2 regions of the Halobacillus sp. 12SKB genome follow, and region 1 is predicted to be linked to the other one. Evidence: a T-box and tRNA genes for the amino acid it is inferred to sense, from the RefSeq annotation. Region 1 holds a T-box; the other holds one or more tRNA genes.
What was found. A T-box is a leader RNA that pairs with one kind of tRNA and senses whether it is charged. The one in region 1 lies ahead of alaS (alanine--tRNA ligase), so its partner is inferred to be a tRNA-Ala.
Positions count from the first base shown of each region.

Region 2: it has a tRNA-Ala gene. The T-box ahead of alaS (alanine--tRNA ligase) is inferred to sense a tRNA for this amino acid. The anticodon was not compared.

Region 1 covers NZ_JBRFWR010000001.1:2,419,343-2,428,715, reverse strand. Annotated here, with positions in the region: gene ACQ4XT_RS11705 (IreB family regulatory phosphoprotein) at 1-14, opposite strand, end outside; gene alaS (alanine--tRNA ligase) at 78-2,714, opposite strand; T-box leader at 2,804-3,016, opposite strand; gene ACQ4XT_RS11695 (AI-2E family transporter) at 3,062-4,129, opposite strand; gene ACQ4XT_RS11690 (YrzR-like zinc ribbon domain) at 4,136-4,312, opposite strand; gene ACQ4XT_RS11685 (TIM barrel protein) at 4,368-5,180, opposite strand; gene recD2 (SF1B family DNA helicase RecD2) at 5,192-7,519, opposite strand; gene ACQ4XT_RS11675 (tetratricopeptide repeat protein) at 7,535-8,194, opposite strand; gene mnmA (tRNA 2-thiouridine(34) synthase MnmA) at 8,333-9,373, opposite strand, start outside.
Region 2 covers NZ_JBRFWR010000001.1:897,174-906,546, reverse strand. Annotated here, with positions in the region: rRNA gene ACQ4XT_RS04500 (23S ribosomal RNA) at 1-1,355, shown strand, start outside; rRNA gene rrf (5S ribosomal RNA) at 1,446-1,559, shown strand; tRNA gene ACQ4XT_RS04490 (tRNA-Asn) at 1,603-1,677, shown strand; tRNA gene ACQ4XT_RS04485 (tRNA-Thr) at 1,681-1,752, shown strand; tRNA gene ACQ4XT_RS04480 (tRNA-Glu) at 1,774-1,848, shown strand; tRNA gene ACQ4XT_RS04475 (tRNA-Val) at 1,855-1,930, shown strand; tRNA gene ACQ4XT_RS04470 (tRNA-Thr) at 1,943-2,018, shown strand; tRNA gene ACQ4XT_RS04465 (tRNA-Tyr) at 2,035-2,120, shown strand; tRNA gene ACQ4XT_RS04460 (tRNA-Gln) at 2,229-2,303, shown strand; tRNA gene ACQ4XT_RS04455 (tRNA-Lys) at 2,489-2,561, shown strand; tRNA gene ACQ4XT_RS04450 (tRNA-Gly) at 2,578-2,652, shown strand; tRNA gene ACQ4XT_RS04445 (tRNA-Ala) at 2,656-2,728, shown strand; gene rocF (arginase) at 3,031-3,933, shown strand; gene ACQ4XT_RS04435 (aspartyl-phosphate phosphatase Spo0E family protein) at 3,945-4,139, opposite strand; gene sigW (RNA polymerase sigma factor SigW) at 4,301-4,864, shown strand; gene ACQ4XT_RS04425 (zf-HC2 domain-containing protein) at 4,880-5,536, shown strand; gene cdaA (diadenylate cyclase CdaA) at 5,718-6,530, shown strand; gene ACQ4XT_RS04415 (CdaR family protein) at 6,523-7,518, shown strand; gene glmM (phosphoglucosamine mutase) at 7,577-8,926, shown strand.

The DNA of each region.
Region 1 (9,373 bases):
TCCATTGAACTCATTACAGTCACCTCGCACTTTGTAGTATTTACTCTATTATATACCTAATTCTTCTATAGGAAAAACTAGGCGTTTTGACTTGCATATTCCTTGGCATATTGCAGTGCTTCTGGAATTTTAGAAGCGTCTTTACCACCTGCTTGGGCCATGTCTGGACGGCCTCCACCGCCGCCGCCACATCGGGTAGCTGCTTCTTTAATCAATTGACCTGCATGATATCCTTTTTCTACTAAGTCCTTCGATACTCCTGCAATCAATTGAACTTTATCTCCATTCGGAGCGGCTAGAAGGATCATTCCGGAGTCAAGTTTCTGTTTCAGATCATCAACCATGGTTCTGAGAGCGTTCATATCTTTCACATCCACTTGCTTCGCAAGAACCTTCACACCGTTAATTTCCTCCACTTCATCCAGGATATTGGAGGCTTCCATGTTCGATAGTTTCGCACTTAGCGATTCATTTTCTTTTTGAAGGTCTTTCATTTCTTTATGAAGGACTTCAATTCGTTCCGGCACCTGCTCAGGCTTCGTTTTCAACTGTTGTCCGGCTTTTTTCAGCAACGCTTCTTTGCCATTCATATACAAATAGGCATCCTTAGCTGTGACAGCCTCAATTCTTCGAGTGCCTGCACCAATTCCGGATTCTGAAATAATCTTGAACAAGCCAATTTCAGCTGTGTTCATGACATGACAACCACCGCAAAGCTCAAGGCTGTAATCGCCAACCTGAACGACTCTGACTGTGTCGCCATATTTCTCACCGAACAAGGCCATCGCGCCTTTAGCTTTAGCTTCTTCAATGGAATTGAGCTCAATGGAGACCGGAATAGACTGCCATACTTTTTCATTAACGATGGCTTCAATTTTCTCCATTTCTTCGTTCGTTACAGAACCGAAATGTGAAAAATCAAAGCGCAGGCGATCAGGAGCTACAAGGGAACCAGCCTGATTAACATGCTCGCCGAGCACATCTTTCAATGCTTGATGCAGAAGGTGTGTCGCTGTATGGTTTTTAACAATAAAGGAACGTCCACTTTGATCCACTTCTGCTTTGACTGTGGCTCCTTTTTCTATAGAACCTTGTTTAACGACCGCTTCATGCATATGCTGACCATTAGGCGCTTTTTGGACATTGGTAACTTCGACTACCGCAGATTCGGTTCTCAGGAAACCGCGATCGGCGATCTGGCCACCACTCTCCGCGTAGAAAGGAGTTTGGGATAGGAAAAGGTAAACGGTGTCGCCCTCTTCAGCATATCCACTGAACTCTTTACCTTTAATCAATTCTACAATTTCCGTTTCGACTTGAAGGGTGTCATAGCCGATGAATTCACTTTCGACGTGAACGTCACCAAGAACTCCATCCTGGACTTGCATGGAATCGGTCTTTTGACGAGCACTCCGTGCGCGCTCCCGCTGTTTTTGCATTTCGTTTTGGAAACCTTCTTCATCAATAGTGAAGCCAGCTTCTGCTACATACTCTTCTGTCAGCTCTTTCGGGAAGCCATACGTATCATATAAACGGAAGACCTCTGTTCCAGGGAACACGTTGCTTCCTTTTTCTGTCTCCTGTTTGATGATGGTGGAAAGAATTTGAAGCCCATCATTCAATGTTTCATGGAAACGCGCTTCTTCTGTTTGAATGACGTTTTGAATAAAGGTTTCTTTTTCCTTCACTTCCGGGTAAAAGTCGACCATGATTTTAGAGACTTCAGGAACTAGTTTATACATGAACGGTTTGTCGATCCCGATCTGCTTTGCAAACCGTACAGCTCTTCGCAGCAGGCGACGCAACACGTAACCGCGTCCTTCATTCGAAGGCAGAGCTCCATCACTGACAGCGAATGTCACGGTTCTCATATGGTCTGCAATCACTTTGAAGGAAGCATCCGTATCGAAGCTGTCTCCATAGTTTTTGTCTGCCATTTTTTCTGTTGCTTCAATGATTGGAAGGAATAGATCTGTTTCAAAATTCGTTTCCGTTTCCTGAATAACACAAACAATACGCTCAAGACCCATTCCAGTATCAATGTTTTTCTTAGGAAGTGGTGTATAAGTATCATCAGGGTTGTGGTTGAACTGGGAGAAAACAAGATTCCAAATTTCCAAATAGCGTTCATTTTCTCCACCAGGGTAAAGTTCTGGATCATTTTCATCATTTCCGTATTTTTCTCCACGGTCATAAAAGATCTCTGTATTAGGGCCACTAGGTCCTTCTCCGATATCCCAGAAATTTTCTTCGATGCGGATGATGCGCTCTTCATCGAGTCCAATCTTGTCTTTCCAAATTTGGTAAGCTTCATCATCTTCCGGGTGTACAGTAACAGATAGCCTTTCTTGGTCAAACCCAATCCACTGTTCACTGGTAAGGAATTCCCAGGCCCATTCCATGGCTTCTTCCTTAAAGTAATCTCCAATAGAGAAATTACCGAGCATTTCAAAGAAGGTGTGGTGTCTGGCCGTGAAGCCTACATTTTCAATATCATTCGTACGGATCGATTTTTGTGCATTAACGATACGCGGGTTTTCAGGAATGACTCGACCATCGAAATATTTTTTCAATGTTGCCACACCACTATTAATCCATAGAAGTGTAGGGTCTTCGTGGGGGACAAGTGACGCACTAGGTTCTACGCTGTGTCCCTTCTCTTTAAAGAAGTCAAGAAACATTTGACGGACTTCCGCTGATGTTAATGATTTCATTTTCAATAACCTCCTCAGTTTCATCGCTAGTATAGAGACAGTTCCGGACGACGAAGGAACAAAAAAACCCCGTCCCTGCCTTTAGTATCGGCAGGGACGGGGTTTTGTTTCCGCGGTACCACCCTGGTTATAGACCATACACGTCTATCAGCTTGAATGCCTGTAACGGGGCATGAACCCGGCGGGAATTAACCGCACTCCGGAATAGCTTTCGACAACCTCCATGCAGTGCGTTTTTCAGCCTGGAACGCACCTCTCTGCTCATGAACAAATCGCCTACTTTTTTCCTTCATCGTGTTCTATCGTCCTTAGAGTCTTTGCTAAGCGTAATTATAGATAACTGTTGTTCATCTGTCAATATTTAACCTTCCTGTACGGATCTCAGACGCCACTACTTTCAAACAAGTCAATACAGGAACGGCCAAAATCAGTCCGGGGATCCCGGCCACTTCTCCGCCCACTAGTAAAGCCAGGATGATGAACAAGGGGTGGATATGGATGCTCTTGCCCATGATATACGGGGAAAGAAGATTTCCTTCGACCAATTGAATGACCAGGATAACAGCTAATGTAAAAAGGAGTGTATTCACACTGACAGTAAGCGCAACAATGACGGCAGGCCCCGCTCCAAGAAGAGGACCGAAATAGGGAATGATGTTGGTCAATCCGGCAATTAAACCTAATACCAAAGGGTATGGAAGATCAATCAACCAAAAACCCGCGGTGGCTAATACACCAACAAATAAACTGATCAATAGCTGCCCTCGAATGTAGCCTCCCAGAGAATGATTTAACTCTCTAACCAACCGTCTGGACTCCTCATGCCATTTAGAAGGGAGTAGAAAAACCAGGGTTTTTCCTATGCTCTTATAGTCCTTAAGAAAATAAAAAGTCATAACAGGGACAACAGCCAGAAGAACAATCATGTTAAAAATCCCGCTAAGACCAGCTAGTAAGGCTAGCACTCTTCCGCTCATCCATTCTTCAAAGCTTGCAAAACGCGCATCCACTTCATGATGCAGACCATCCGGAAGCTTTTCTGTTTGAGCATAAAGCTGCTTTGTCCAATTTTGATAGGACTCAACCAAATAAGGCAAATGCTCATTCAGAAGCTTCAATTGATCCAGTAAACGTGGAATCCCTTTATACAGTCCGAAGGCCGTTAACGAAAAGAACAGCACAAAAATCACAAGTATGCTGACCGTACGGGATAGACCAAGATCCTCCATCGCGTGGACGAGTGGATGCAGCAAAAGGGACAAAACGAGAGCGAGCAAAAACGGCAGGAGTACTTTACCCATGACGATGATGACACCGTCATAATACGGAAACAACCAGGCTAGCAATAAGAGAGAAAGTAAGATAATGAAAAAGATGGTGAATCTCCGCAACCATTTAGAGGAGCGATCACTCATGAATCATCAAGATCCCTGCTGATAAAAGATATCATTCAAAGAACTTAAACTGCCGTCTTCCTCAATTTGGTTGATATTCATTTTCCCATCTTCAATCGTTAGTTCCAGGCAACAATTCCAACAATAGTATTGTTCGTTACCGATTTTCCCAAGGTTCTTATTATTGCAGTTCGGACATCTCATCGGACATACTCCTTTTTTTACCAAATAGTATGTCCACGATCATGAGATTCATACATTACTTGAGTTGTTGGGTAATCCACTCAATCCCTTCATCGACATCTTTTCCAGAAGGATTTGTATGCGGGGTGTGCTCAAGTATGAAATATTTGTCCCTGCCCTTAGCCAGAAGCTCTATACAAGGCGCCATATCAAAGGCCGTGCCTTGTTTTTCAAAATCCGGGTGAATGGGTGTCCAAATATATCCTTCATCAGTGAACCGGACGTTATGCATATGTACGACTTTTGTAAATGGAACAAGCGGTTCGATGTACTCTCTCCACTTGTCTTCCACCGCAATCCTATAATCTCCGATATCGATGCAAATACTCAGACCGTATTTTTCCCAGAGTTTCATAGGAAAATCATACAAGTACTGAATGCCTGCAGGTGATTTATTTTGGCCGAGCTTTGGTTCACACACAATCGGAATTTCATACGATTCCTGTAAGTGATGTAAAAACTGCAACCCTTCCTCCATCTTATCGTGCGAAAACACCGCCTCACCTTTGAAGTAAGGAAAATGGACAAGGACATAAGAAGCCCCTGATCGAGCCGCTTCCTGCACTTCCTTTACAAACAATTCCCTCGCATGGGACGGTTCCATTTTCACTTTTTCTAAAAGGTCATACTTGCTGTTTTCTCTGAAGTGAGGAACGTGAATACCAAAACTCACGTTGTTCTCTCTCGCTAAACTCAAAAAGGAGAGGTAGGAATCTCTGTCCCCAAACTCTCCTATTTCCACATGAGGCAATCCTTTATCAAACAGCTCTGGAAGACGGTCATGATGGGACAAGATGGTACTTCCAGACAACCCAATAGAATGAGCCAAAACGTTCCCTCCTACATGAAATCATATGGTGACAACTGCTCTTCCTCTTCTTCTGTGTCCACTTCAGGAGCTGATTCTTCCTGGAGTTTCTCTTTCAACCTGGTATATCTCGTATTTGTATCGGTCGTTCCCACACCGTCAAGAAAAGCGGCAGGGTCGCCGCAAATGATGAGAGACTGTTTGGATCTTGTAATAGCCGTATAGATTAGATTCTTTCTTAACATTCTACGGTAACTTCTTACGATTGGCAGGATAACGATGGAAAACTCACTACCTTGAGATTTATGGATGGATGTGCAGTAGGCGTGCATAATACTGTTCAAGTCTTTTTTCGGATAGACCACTTCTTTTCCTTCAAAATCGACGACCACCTGCTCGACGCCATCGACGTTTTCTTCCGCTCGGAAAATCGCTACAATCTCACCGATATCTCCATTGTAAACACCATCTTCAGGCTGATTTACCAATTGGATGACCTTATCCCCTTTTCGATAGGTAACATCGAAGTGCCTCAAATCGCGTTTTTGTTTACTTTTCGGATTGACCGTCTGCTGGATGCTTTCATTTAACTTATGAATCCCCACGTCAGTACGGTACATCGGGGCCAGTACTTGAATATCTTTCAATTCATTCCCTTTGTCCAACGCTTTTTGAACAATGTTTGTCACGAGATCACTTAACTGGTGTTCTCTTGCTGGGATAAAGTTAAAATCATGATCCTTTTCAAGGGAGGCATAAGTACAAGCATCCTTTTTTATTTCATGAGCCAGCTGGATGATTTTCGAACCTTCCTTTTGACGATAGACTTCTGTCAACTTCACAGAAGGAAGCGTGTTAGAAGCCAGGAGGTCAGCAAGCACTTGCCCGGGCCCTACCGAAGGCAGTTGGTCTTCGTCTCCAACCAGTAAAACTTGCATATCATCAGGAATGGCACGGAACAACTGATTTGCAAGCCAAATATCGACCATCGAAAACTCATCGATGATCAAGACACTCCCTTCCAGTGGGTTGTTCTGATTGCGTTCAAAGGAGTCATGCCCATCCCACCCAAGCAAACGGTGGATGGTACTTGCCGGAAGTCCTGTCGATTCTGTCATCCTTTTTGCCGCTCTCCCTGTCGGTGCTGCAAGAACAAATGGAAATGGCTTGTCACTATCATAATCTCCGGGATCGATAGAAAGATCGTTCAATTCTGCATACGTATGGATGATTCCTTTAATAACTGTCGTTTTCCCCGTCCCCGGTCCACCAGTTAAAATCATTAACTTGGAATGAAGAGCTTTTTCAATGGCGTTGAACTGATCTTCCCCATAGCTCATCGCTTCCTCTTCTTCCAGGTCCCCGATGATTTTCATCAAATCTGCCTGCGTATGAGCTGCATCAACCTCTTTTTCCTGAATGCGATCCACATGACTGCAAAAGCCATTTTCAGCAAAATATAGTGTCGGAAGGTAGATCCGTTCCTCTTCAATATACACAAAACGTTCCTCGCCAAGGTGGATCATTTGCTCAGATAGCTGTTCGAAAGTAATGGCTGGCTCGGAGCCCTGATTCAAAAGCTGTTCAACCTGGACGAGACACTCTTCTGTCGGTAAATAGACATGGCCCGCACTCATACTTTTTTGCATCATATATAAACATGCCGCCCGAATCCTTGTGGGATGATCATGGGAAAGGTTCTGCATCTTCGCCATTTCATCCGCGCGATGAAAGCCGAAGCCATCCACATGGAAGACGAGCTGGTAAGGGTCCTCTTCAATGATGGCCATCGTTTGATCCTTAAAGGCTTCATAAATTTTTTGAGCAAGCTTCAAACCAAATCCATATTGGGACAAATGAATCATGACGTGCTCGAACCCTTGATGCTCTTTTAAGGATTCATATAGTTGATCCGCTTTTTCTTTAGGGAGCTTGGGAACACTGTCCAGCACATCACGGTTTTCAAGTATCCTTGATATCGCTTGTTCTCCTAACTCATCTACGATTCGTTCGGCCGTTTTTTTTCCGATGCCGTGAAAAAGATCGCTGGACAAGTAAAGGACGATTCCATCTTTCGTTTCAGGGAGGACACGATTGTACATGTCTACCTCATATTGCAGCCCGAATTTCTTATGGTTTTTGAATTCTCCATAAAACATATACGTTTCGCCTTCTTCCAAAGGAGAAAAATGCCCTTTGATCACAAGGGACTTTTCTTCGAAAGCTTCATTTGTTTCCTTCACATGAATGGAAGCGATCGAAAAATGCTCGGATTCATTATGAAAGATCATCCGACTCAATTCCCCTTTGACATACGGACGTTCTTCATTAGAATCTTGAAAGAGCGATTGTTGAGTCATGACCATCGAACTCCTCTACTCGTTTAACGCTTGTTCAACTTGTCCCTTAGCATGAGCTGCCAGCATATGCTCAGGATTTATTTCCAAAGCTTTAGAAAAATGGTCCAAAGCTTTCTCGGCATTCTCGTGATGAAGAGCAACAACCCCAAGGTTATAATGCGCATCACTGTGTTGTTCTTCTAATTGTAGCACATGGTTCATCACTTGTTCAGCCTGATCAATCTGTCCATTTTGAGCCAGGCACAGTCCATATTGGAATTGGACATCAACGTCTTCCGGGGCGAGTTCTGATGCTCTAAGAAGATAAGGCAGAGCAAGCTTTACGTATTCTTGATGAATGAATGTCATCCCTAACATGAAGTGGACATCCGCTTCATCCAGCCCGTGCTGAATCGCCTGGATGAACTGTTCCTGCGCTTTCGTGTACTTCTCCTGCTCATAGAATACATTCCCCAGACCATAGTAGGCGGTGGCAGCCGTCTCATCCAATTCGATGGCACGGTGAAAGAAGCGCTCTGCTCTTTCATGGTCATTCATATGTGTGAGCAAATTACCGAAGTTGATATACCCAACAGGCTCTTTTGGATTCTCATCAATGGCCTCCGTAAACAGCTTCGCTGCCTCCTCATAATTATGGTTTTGCATCTGTTCAATTCCTTGCTTTAGTTTATCCATTCTCAAAATTCTCCTTTCCATATTCTTCTTGATCGACATTTTCATGCCACCGATCACATTTCTAACGGCATTTCCTCACTTTTTTCTTATGCTCATAAAAAAGTCATGTCCAAAAGATACGGACATGACTTTTTCATTCTATCCTACATAAGTGATCGCTTCATCTTGTTTGAGCACGACATCGATAGTCGCTCCACCCAGGCAAACTTCTCCATCGTAGAAGACGACCGCCTGCCCTGGGGTAATGGCACGTTCTGGTTCGTCAAACATGACTTTCCACGTACCATCTTCCATAGGGTACACCGTCACTCCACTATCTTCTTGGCGGTAACGGAATTTAGCGGTGCATTTGAATGATTCAGTCGGTACATCTCCTTTTGTCCAACTCGCTTCAGAAGCGATGAGACCGTCAGAGTAAAGCGCGTCATGATGGAACCCTTGTCCAACGTAGAGAATATTATCTGAAACATTCTTACCTACAACGAACCACGGATCTCCAGCGCCTCCAATGCCTAGTCCTTGACGCTGACCTAATGTGTAGTACATCAAACCATCATGCTTACCTTTCACTTCACCATCAAGAGTTTCCATCTTACCTGGCTGTGCAGGTAAATATTCACTTAGGAACTCCTTGAAGTTACGTTCACCGATAAAGCAGATCCCTGTGGAATCCTTCTTTTTAGCTGTGGCTAGACTATGCTCTTCAGCAATCGCACGCACATCTTTTTTCTCAAGATGACCTAGTGGAAACATTACTTTAGAGAGCACTTCCTGTGATAGCTGGTTCAAGAAGTACGTCTGATCTTTATTGTGATCGACTCCACGAAGCATTTCATACGTACCGTCGTTTTCACGGACTTGCGCATAGTGGCCTGTCGCCAAATAATCTGCACCAAGAGACATCGCGTGATCCATGAACGCTTTGAATTTGATCTCTTTGTTACACATAACATCAGGGTTCGGTGTTCGACCTTTTTTATATTCATCAAGGAAATAAGTGAACACTTTATCCCAATACTGTTTCTCGAAATTCACTGCAAAATACGGAATATCCAACTGGTTGCAGACGCGGATCACATCTTCATAATCTTCCGTAGCTGTACAGACTCCATTCTCATCGGTATCATCCCAGTTCTTCATAAAAATACCCACGACATCATAGCCTTGTTCTTTCAATAG
Region 2 (9,373 bases), 1.5 Mb from region 1:
CTGTGATGGGGAGGGAAATAAAGTACCGAAGCTCCTGAGTTCACACTGCCAAGAAAATCCTCTAGTGAGGAAAGAGGTGCCCGTACCGCAAACCGACACAGGTAGGCGAGGAGAGGATCCTAAGGTGAGCGGGAGAACTCTCGTTAAGGAACTCGGCAAAATGACCCCGTAACTTCGGGAGAAGGGGTGCTCCTCTGCCGAGGAGCCGCAGTGAAAAGGCCCAAGCGACTGTTTACCAAAAACACAGGTCTCTGCGAAGCCGTAAGGCGAAGTATAGGGGCTGACACCTGCCCGGTGCTGGAAGGTTAAGGGGATGCGTTAGCTTATGCGAAGCGTTGAACCGAAGCCCCAGTAAACGGCGGCCGTAACTATAACGGTCCTAAGGTAGCGAAATTCCTTGTCGGGTAAGTTCCGACCCGCACGAAAGGTGCAACGACTTGGGCACTGTCTCAACGAGAGACCCGGTGAAATTATACTATGTGTGAAGATGCACATTACCCGCGACAGGACGGAAAGACCCCGTGGAGCTTTACTGTAGCCTGATATTGAATGTTGGTATAGCTTGTACAGGATAGGTAGGAGCCTTGGAAGCCGGAGCGCTAGCTTCGGTGGAGGCGCTGGTGGGATACTACCCTGGCTGTACGGACATTCTAACCCAGGACCGTGATCCGGTCCGGAGACAGTGTCAGGTGGGCAGTTTGACTGGGGCGGTCGCCTCCCAAAAGGTAACGGAGGCGCCCAAAGGTTCCCTCAGAATGGTTGGAAATCATTCGCAGAGTGTAAAGGCACAAGGGAGCTTGACTGCGAGACCTACAAGTCGAGCAGGGACGAAAGTCGGGCTTAGTGATCCGGCGGTTCCGCATGGAAGGGCCGTCGCTCAACGGATAAAAGCTACCCCGGGGATAACAGGCTTATCTCCCCCAAGAGTCCACATCGACGGGGAGGTTTGGCACCTCGATGTCGGCTCATCGCATCCTGGGGCTGTAGTCGGTCCCAAGGGTTGGGCTGTTCGCCCATTAAAGCGGTACGCGAGCTGGGTTCAGAACGTCGTGAGACAGTTCGGTCCCTATCCGTCGTGGGCGTTGGAAATTTGAAAGGAGCTGTCCTTAGTACGAGAGGACCGGGATGGACACACCGCTGGTGTACCAGTTGTTCCGCCAGGAGCATCGCTGGGTAGCTACGTGTGGTCGGGATAAGTGCTGAAAGCATCTAAGCATGAAGCCCCCCTTGAGATGAGATTTCCCTTTGCTTTAAGCAAATAAGATCCCTCAGAGACGATGAGGTTGATAGGTCCGAGGTGGAAGCGTGGTGACACGTGGAGCTGACGGATACTAATGGATCGATGACTTATCTATCTGATTAGAATCATTCGTGAATGACAGTTACTTTTCAAACAAGATGTTTCCTTATCCAGTTTTGAGGGTTCACCTCAAACTTTATATTGATGTGGTGGTGAAGGCGAAGAGGTCACACCTGTTCCCATGCCGAACACAGCAGTTAAGCTCTTCAGCGCCGATGGTAGTCGGGTTTACCCCCGTGAGAGTAGGACGCCGCCACATTGATTCTCTTTCCTTATTAATGCTTTTGATGAATGAACATTATTCCAACGTAGCTCAGTGGTAGAGCAATCGGCTGTTAACCGATCGGTCGTAGGTTCGAATCCTACCGTTGGAGCCACTTGCTTCCATAGCTCAGTGGTAGAGCACTTCCATGGTAAGGAAGGGGTCGCCGGTTCAAATCCGGCTGGAAGCTCTGAGAAACTATCAAACACATGGCCCGTTGGTCAAGTGGTTAAGACACCGCCCTTTCACGGCGGTAACACGGGTTCGAATCCCGTACGGGTCACCACTTATTGGAGGATTAGCTCAGCTGGGAGAGCACTTGCCTTACAAGCAAGGGGTCGCAGGTTCGAACCCTGCATCCTCCACCATTAAATTTATAAGCCGGCCTAGCTCAACTGGCAGAGCAACTGATTTGTAATCAGTAGGTTGGGGGTTCAAGTCCTCTGGCCGGCACCACTTATTTAGTCAAAGTGGAGGGATAGCGAAGTTGGCCAAACGCGGCGGACTGTAAATCCGCTCCCATCGGGTTCGTAGGTTCGAGTCCTACTCCCTCCACCATTTTTTCATTGACGATAACGGCTGACATTCATGATCAGCTATTTTTTATGAAAATAAACATATCTTGTATAATGATCTTTAGATGGTCAATACTATTTTTGTAACTGTTGGGCCATAGCCAAGCGGTAAGGCAACGGTTTTTGGTACCGTCATGCGCTGGTTCGAATCCAGCTGGCCCAGCCATTTCTTAAGAAGATGTTATACTGGATGTTATTATATTATGAGCCATTAGCTCAGCTGGTAGAGAAGCCGTAAGCATCATTGGAATTTCTTCATTGTAGGCTTTGCGAGGAGCGTATGCTTCACCGAAAAATCTATCAACGTGACGAGCACACGGCTTATAAAATAACGAGCATTATGTTTCATACGAGCCATTAGCTCAGCTGGTAGAGCATCTGACTTTTAATCAGAGGGTCGAAGGTTCGAATCCTTCATGGCTCATCTTTCAATTTTATATGCGGGAGTAGTTCAGTGGTAGAACACCACCTTGCCAAGGTGGGGGTCGCGGGTTCGAATCCCGTCTCCCGCTCCATACGGGGCCTTAGCTCAGCTGGGAGAGCGCCTGCTTTGCACGCAGGAGGTCAGCGGTTCGATCCCGCTAGGCTCCACTCTTTAAACCTGACATCAATGATTGATGTCAGGTTTTTTATTGTTTCATCCTCTATATCAATCCGGTCTGTTTGTCATATGTAGAGGTTCGACACCCTTATCTAATGAGGGGTTACAAAAAGTTAAATACTTCTCCATATAAACAAACCCATAATATGTAAAATAATTCGAAACCTTGTAAACATGCATGATTACATACGTTTTCATACTGGTTTTCGTATATATATGCACAAACATGTCCAGTTGAGTCATAACGGGAAAAACGGATACAATTATAGTAGAGAAAAAAGGAGGAACTTTGATGAATAAACAGCTTTCAGTTATCGGTGTACCTATGGACCTTGGACAGATGCGTCGAGGCGTGGATATGGGCCCAAGTGCTATTCGTTATGCAGGTATGGTTGAACGTCTAGAGCAATTGAAATATAACATTGAAGATCTAGGGGACATTGAGATTCCTCGCCCAAAACATAATACAGATGAAAAACAGGATAATTTACGTAACTTGAATGAAATTGCCGAAGGAAGCCGTCGTCTGGCAAAAGCGGTAGATGAAGTCGTAGAAAATAAACGTTTCCCACTTGTACTTGGGGGAGACCATAGTATAGCTATGGGGACTCTTGCAGGAGTTGCGAAACATTATGAAAACCTTGGTGTCATCTGGTATGATGCTCACGGCGATTTAAACACAGGTGACAGCTCGCCTTCTGGTAACATTCATGGGATGCCATTAGCTGTAAGCTTAGGGATCGGTCATGAAAAATTGACGAGTATCCATGATTATGAACCGAAGATTAAACCAGAAAATATAGTGATTATCGGAGCTCGTTCTCTTGATGAAGGAGAAAGAGTGCTTATTGAAGAGAAGGGCATAAAAGTCTATACGATGCATGAAGTTGATCGTATGGGGATGACGCAAGTGATGGAAGAGACAGTGGATTATTTGAAAGATCGTACCGATGGGGTTCATTTAAGCCTGGACCTTGATGGACTGGATCCTAATGAAGCTCCTGGCGTGGGGACACCGGTAATGGGTGGATTAAGCTACCGTGAGAGTCACCTGGCTATGGAAATGCTTCATCAGTCAGGGATGATCACATCCGCGGAATTCGTAGAAGTAAATCCGATTCTCGATGAAAAAAATAAAACCGCTAGCGTAGCGGTAGGTTTAATGGGTTCTCTATTTGGTGAGAGCTTGAAATAAATAAACGATCCCTAGCAGTAACCCGCTTTTTGCAAGGTGGGTTGCTGTTTTTTATAGGTTGCTTCATCGTATTCATTTAACAGGTGATCTAATTTCACACTCACTTGTACGACTTCCGGCGAGCTCAACTTATGGAGGCTGGCTAAGCGAATCATTTCCATACGACAAGCTTCGATTTCTTTCTTCAAAGCGGACACTCGCTGCATATTAAATTTCCTCCTAAGAAATTTTTTACATTTACAGCTTTATAACCGATACTAAAAAAAGTTAAACTTATATTAGCTAAAAAAATATAAAATTTATGAAACTTTGTGGCGAGGTCATCCGTAAAGGTTAACGACCGCACGTATAGCGGAGGTATTAGAAGATGGAAACCATGATTAAGCAAAAAATAAAAGAAGTGAAGAAGGGCAATCAATCCGCTTTCGAAGACATTGTTTCTTTTTATCAGAATAAAGTTTTTCATATTTGTCTGCGAATGGTTGGGAACTCGTATGAAGCTGAAGACCTGGCCCAGGAAGCCTTTATCAGAGCCTACACGAATCTTCATACGTTTGATGAGAAACGGAAATTCTCTACTTGGTTGTACAGAATAGCAACGAATCTGTCGATTGACCGGATCCGTAAAAAAAAGCCGGACTATCATCTGGATGCAGAAGTGAAGGGGACGGAAGGGTTAGACATGTATTCGCAATTAGCTGCTGACCAGGCTCTACCTGAAGAAGAAGTGGAAAGCCTTGAATTACAGTCTTATATCCACAAAGAAATATTAGCGCTTCCTCCTAAATATCGCAGTGTCATTGTACTTCGTTATTTAGATGAGCTTGCTCTTCAAGAAATTGCGGAGGTGCTGGATATTCCAGTGGGAACGGTTAAGACAAGGGTCCATCGAGGTAGAGAGGCTTTACGTAAGAGGCTTCGACATGTGTGAAGGAGTTGAGAGGGAATGAATTGCAAGAGAGAAGCCATTGAACTTATGCACAAGTATCTGGATGGTGAATTAAATAAAGAAGAAGAGAGACGACTGAGAGATCATTTACAAAGCTGCCAAAGCTGCCAGCATCACTTTCATGAGTTAAAGAGAACGACCACTCTGATCAAGAACACCACACCTGTTTCTGCGCCGCCTCGTTTTACTGCGAATGTGATGGCGAATTTGCCGAAAGAGAAGAAACGGAAGAACTATATTCGTAAGTTCCAGAGGCACCCTTTGCTTACAGCTGCTGCCGTCTTCTTTATACTCATGTTCGGTGGTATTTTTACCGAATGGAACCAGGACCAGCAAGTAACAGTATCGAAGCAGGAGAACCTGGAAATACGTGATCATACCGTCATTGTACCGGAAGGGGTTACGGTTGAAGGGGATTTAGTCGTCAGAAACGGAGACTTGAGGATTGATGGAAAAGTCGATGGGGACATTACCCTGATCAATGGGGACATTCTTAATGACCCATCCGGACAGGGAGGAAAAAATGATGAGCTTGACCGGAACAATCTCAGGGCCTATTCAGGGGAATTGACCGAAGTGAACCAGGTTTACGAATGGGTCTGGTATCATACGAAGGAAACTTTCAAGGCAATTTTCTCATTTGAGTCGGATTAAATAAAGCAAGGAGGCCAACGCTTCCTTGCTTTATTTTATTGAATGAAATAACCCAGATGGTCCAGAACCCTATAGGTCTGTCGTCAGGACGGTATGTTCTCCATATATACGGGAAAGGTTATGTGATATAATGGTAAATGTGAATTTTTAAGTTTTATTATATCTAAAAGGAAGTGTAGGCATGCTTGATGGGGGATTGGATGTTTTAGATTATTTTTTGATTACCGTGGATATCGCCCTTGTCTGGTTTGTTGTATATAAATTAATCATGCTGATCCAGGGAACGAAGGCCGTTCAGCTATTAAAAGGTATTTTCGTTATTCTGGGTATATGGTTGTTGAGTAATTTATTTGGACTGACCACATTAAGGTGGCTGATGTCACAAGCGATTACGTGGGGTTTCCTCGCGATCATCATTTTGTTCCAGCCTGAACTCAGAAGAGCTTTAGAACAACTGGGACGGGGAAGTTTCTTCAGCAGGAATACGTCAGAAGAAGAAGACACCGAGAAAACCTTACAGGCCATCATTAAATCCTGTAACTATATGGCCAAACGCCGAATCGGTGCATTGATTACGATTGAACGTGATACAGGTATGGGGGATTACGTAGAAACAGGCATCCGTGTAGGCGGTCATTTGTCGAGCGAATTGCTTACGAATATTTTCATACCGAACACGCCTCTTCATGATGGCGCGGTCATACTTAAAAATGATGAAATTGTCGCTGCTGCCTGTTATCTCCCACTTTCAGAGAGTCCTTTTATTTCGAAGGAACTTGGGACGAGGCACAGAGCGGCTATGGGAATCAGTGAGGTGACAGATGCTTTAACGATCGTCGTTTCTGAAGAGACAGGAGCTATTTCCTGTACGAAGAACGGGGAATTGCATCGCGACCTTGATCAAGTGAAACTGGAAGAGATTTTACGTACAGAATTGGATTACTCCGCCCCTGCGGTGAAAAGTTGGAACTGGAGGGGGAAGAAGAATGGATAATTGGTTCAAAAGTGTATGGTTTATAAGAATTATATCCCTTATGCTTGCTGGTCTTCTTTGGGTGACGGTGAATGTGGATAACAATATGGACTCTGACTCTTTGTTCTTCAACCAATCATCCTCTGACATGGAAGTGATGGAAAACATTCCGTTGGAAATCAGGTTTGATAGTGAAGAATATGTGGTCAGTGGAATCCCTCAAGAAGTCTCTGTTTCTGTAGAGGGGCCGACCTCTGCTGTTGCTCCTGTTTCCAGACAGAAGAATTTTACGGTTTTTGTAGATTTGAATGGGCTTGGTCCGGGTACACATGAGGTGTCCTTACAGCACTCAGGGATATCCAACCAGCTTGCAGTCACACTTGATCCAAAAATCATTGAAGTGACGATTGAGGAAAAAATAACCGAAGATTATGAAGTGAACATTGATTATATCAACCAAGGAAATCTGGATAGTGCGCTTGAGCTTGGTGAACCAGAAGTGGATCCTTCAGAAGTTGCCATTACGGGAGCTTCATCGGTCATTGAGCGTGTAGCCTCTGTGAAAGCGATCATAGATGTCGGAGGGGCTACAGAGTCGATTGAAACGCAGGAAGCTCCTGTGAAGGTTTATGATAATCAGGGGAATGAGTTGAATGTCCTCGTGGACCCAACGACTGTGAACGTATCTGTTCCGATCTCCACCCGCACGAAAAGCGTTCCATTAAATGTCGCTGCTCGTGGAGGAAATACGGAAGGGGTACTGATTGAATCGGTCAGTACGGAAACAGAAGAAGTCACCATTTCCGGACCGAAGGAAGTACTCGATGGCATTGAAGCGCTCCCTGAAGTACCAGTCGATGTATCAGAAGTGACAGAAAATCAAACGGTGGAAGTCGATATTCCCCTCCCTGAAGGAGTAACTTCTGTTCAACCCGAAACGATTGAAGTGGACATTGAAGTCGTTGAAGGCGAAGCGGGAAATGGCGGAAACGGCTCAGATCAACCATAACGAATCAATCGTGAGAGCATAGATCAATGGAAAGTATAGAAAGAGAGGTCGAATGATTATGGGTAAATATTTTGGCACAGACGGCGTACGAGGCGTCGCGAATAAGGAATTAACACCGGAGCTTGCATTTAAACTTGGCCGTTACGGCGGTTATGTCGTTACTAAAGGTGTTGAACGTCCGAAGGTTTTGATTGGACGTGACACAAGAATCTCTGGTGAGATGCTTGAAGGAGCACTCGCTGCCGGGTTATTGTCAATTGGCGCAGAGGTCATGCGTCTTGGGGTCATCTCCACACCAGGCGTGGCTTTTTTAACAAAAGCATTGCAGGCAGAAGCGGGAATTATGATATCTGCCTCCCACAACCCTGTTGAAGATAATGGCATCAAATTCTTCGGTCCAGATGGTTTTAAATTGACGGACGATCAAGAACAGGAAATTGAAGCATTGATTGATGCAGAGCAAGATGATCTTCCAAGGCCTTCAGGAGCCGATCTTGGTCAAATCAATGATTACTTTGAGGGTGGGCAGAAGTACTTGCAACACTTGAAGCAAACCGTTGATTATGATTTTGAAGGACTCCACATCGCACTCGATTGTGCACACGGAGCCACTTCATCTCTCGCATCCCACTTGTTTGCAGATCTTGAAGCGGATATTTCTTCAATCGGATCATCCCCGGATGGTCTGAACATTAATGATGGTGTCGGTTCTACACACCCAGAGCCATTGCAAGACCTTGTGAAAGAGAAGAAAGCGGATGTAGGACTTGCTTTTGATGGAGATGGCGATCGTCTCATTGCGGTTGATGAAAAAGGGAATATCGTGGACGGAGACAAAATCATGTACATTTGTGCCAAGCACATGAATGATAATGGTACGTTGAATAACTCGACAGTTGTCTCTACAGTTATGAGTAACCTTGGTTTCTATAAAGCAGTAGAAGCGAATGGAATGAAGAGTGACAAGACAGCCGTAGGGGATCGCTATGTCATGGAGGAAATGCGCCGCGGTGGTTATAACCTTGGCGGGGAACAATCCGGACATATCATCTTCCTTGATCACAACACAACGGGTGACGGTATGCTGTCGGCTCTTCAACTGGTTAACGTCATGAAAGAGACAGGCAAACCACTATCAGAGCTTGCCAGTGAAATGGAAAAGTTCCCTCAAGTATTGAAGAATGTCCGTGTCATTGATAAAAATAAAGTTCAAACGCACCCTAGAATCCAGGAAGCCATCCAGGCTGTAGAAGAGGAGATGGGGGAAAGTGGACGAGTTCTTGTGCGCCCATCCGGTACAGAACCCCTAGTAAGGATTATGGTGGAAGCACCGACGGAAGCACAGTGCGAAGAGTATTGTGATAAAGTGGTCCAAGTCGTTGAAGAAGAGCTTGGTTTGAAGGAGTAATTTCAGGGCTTGCGCAGGTCGCACATGGGGGTGATCTGCGCATATCCTATTACAGGGCCCTTACATTTCTGTAACGGTTACAATTTTTATTGACCCATCTGAGTGGTCTGTGTAGAATTGAACATGTCCTTGAAAAAAATGTCGAAATTCAAGTTTTAGATAGCTTACAACTGGAAAACAGACAAGAGGGACTTTATTTTGAAATAGTTAAGGAGGATCGAGGTCATTCCTTATTTATAAAGCGCCAGGACTGTGTGCTACGTCTTAAAATGAACACAGTTGACGAGGTGGGGGTTCATCGAGTTTTCGGCGGATGCCTCCCGGTTGCCACACTTCAACCGAATGTCCGAATGTAAAACGGGAAGGTGACTTTTCGTACAAAACATTCTGGACGAAGTGATTAAATAAAGAATAACGGGAGAGGGGCAGCGGAATGCCCCTTGGAAG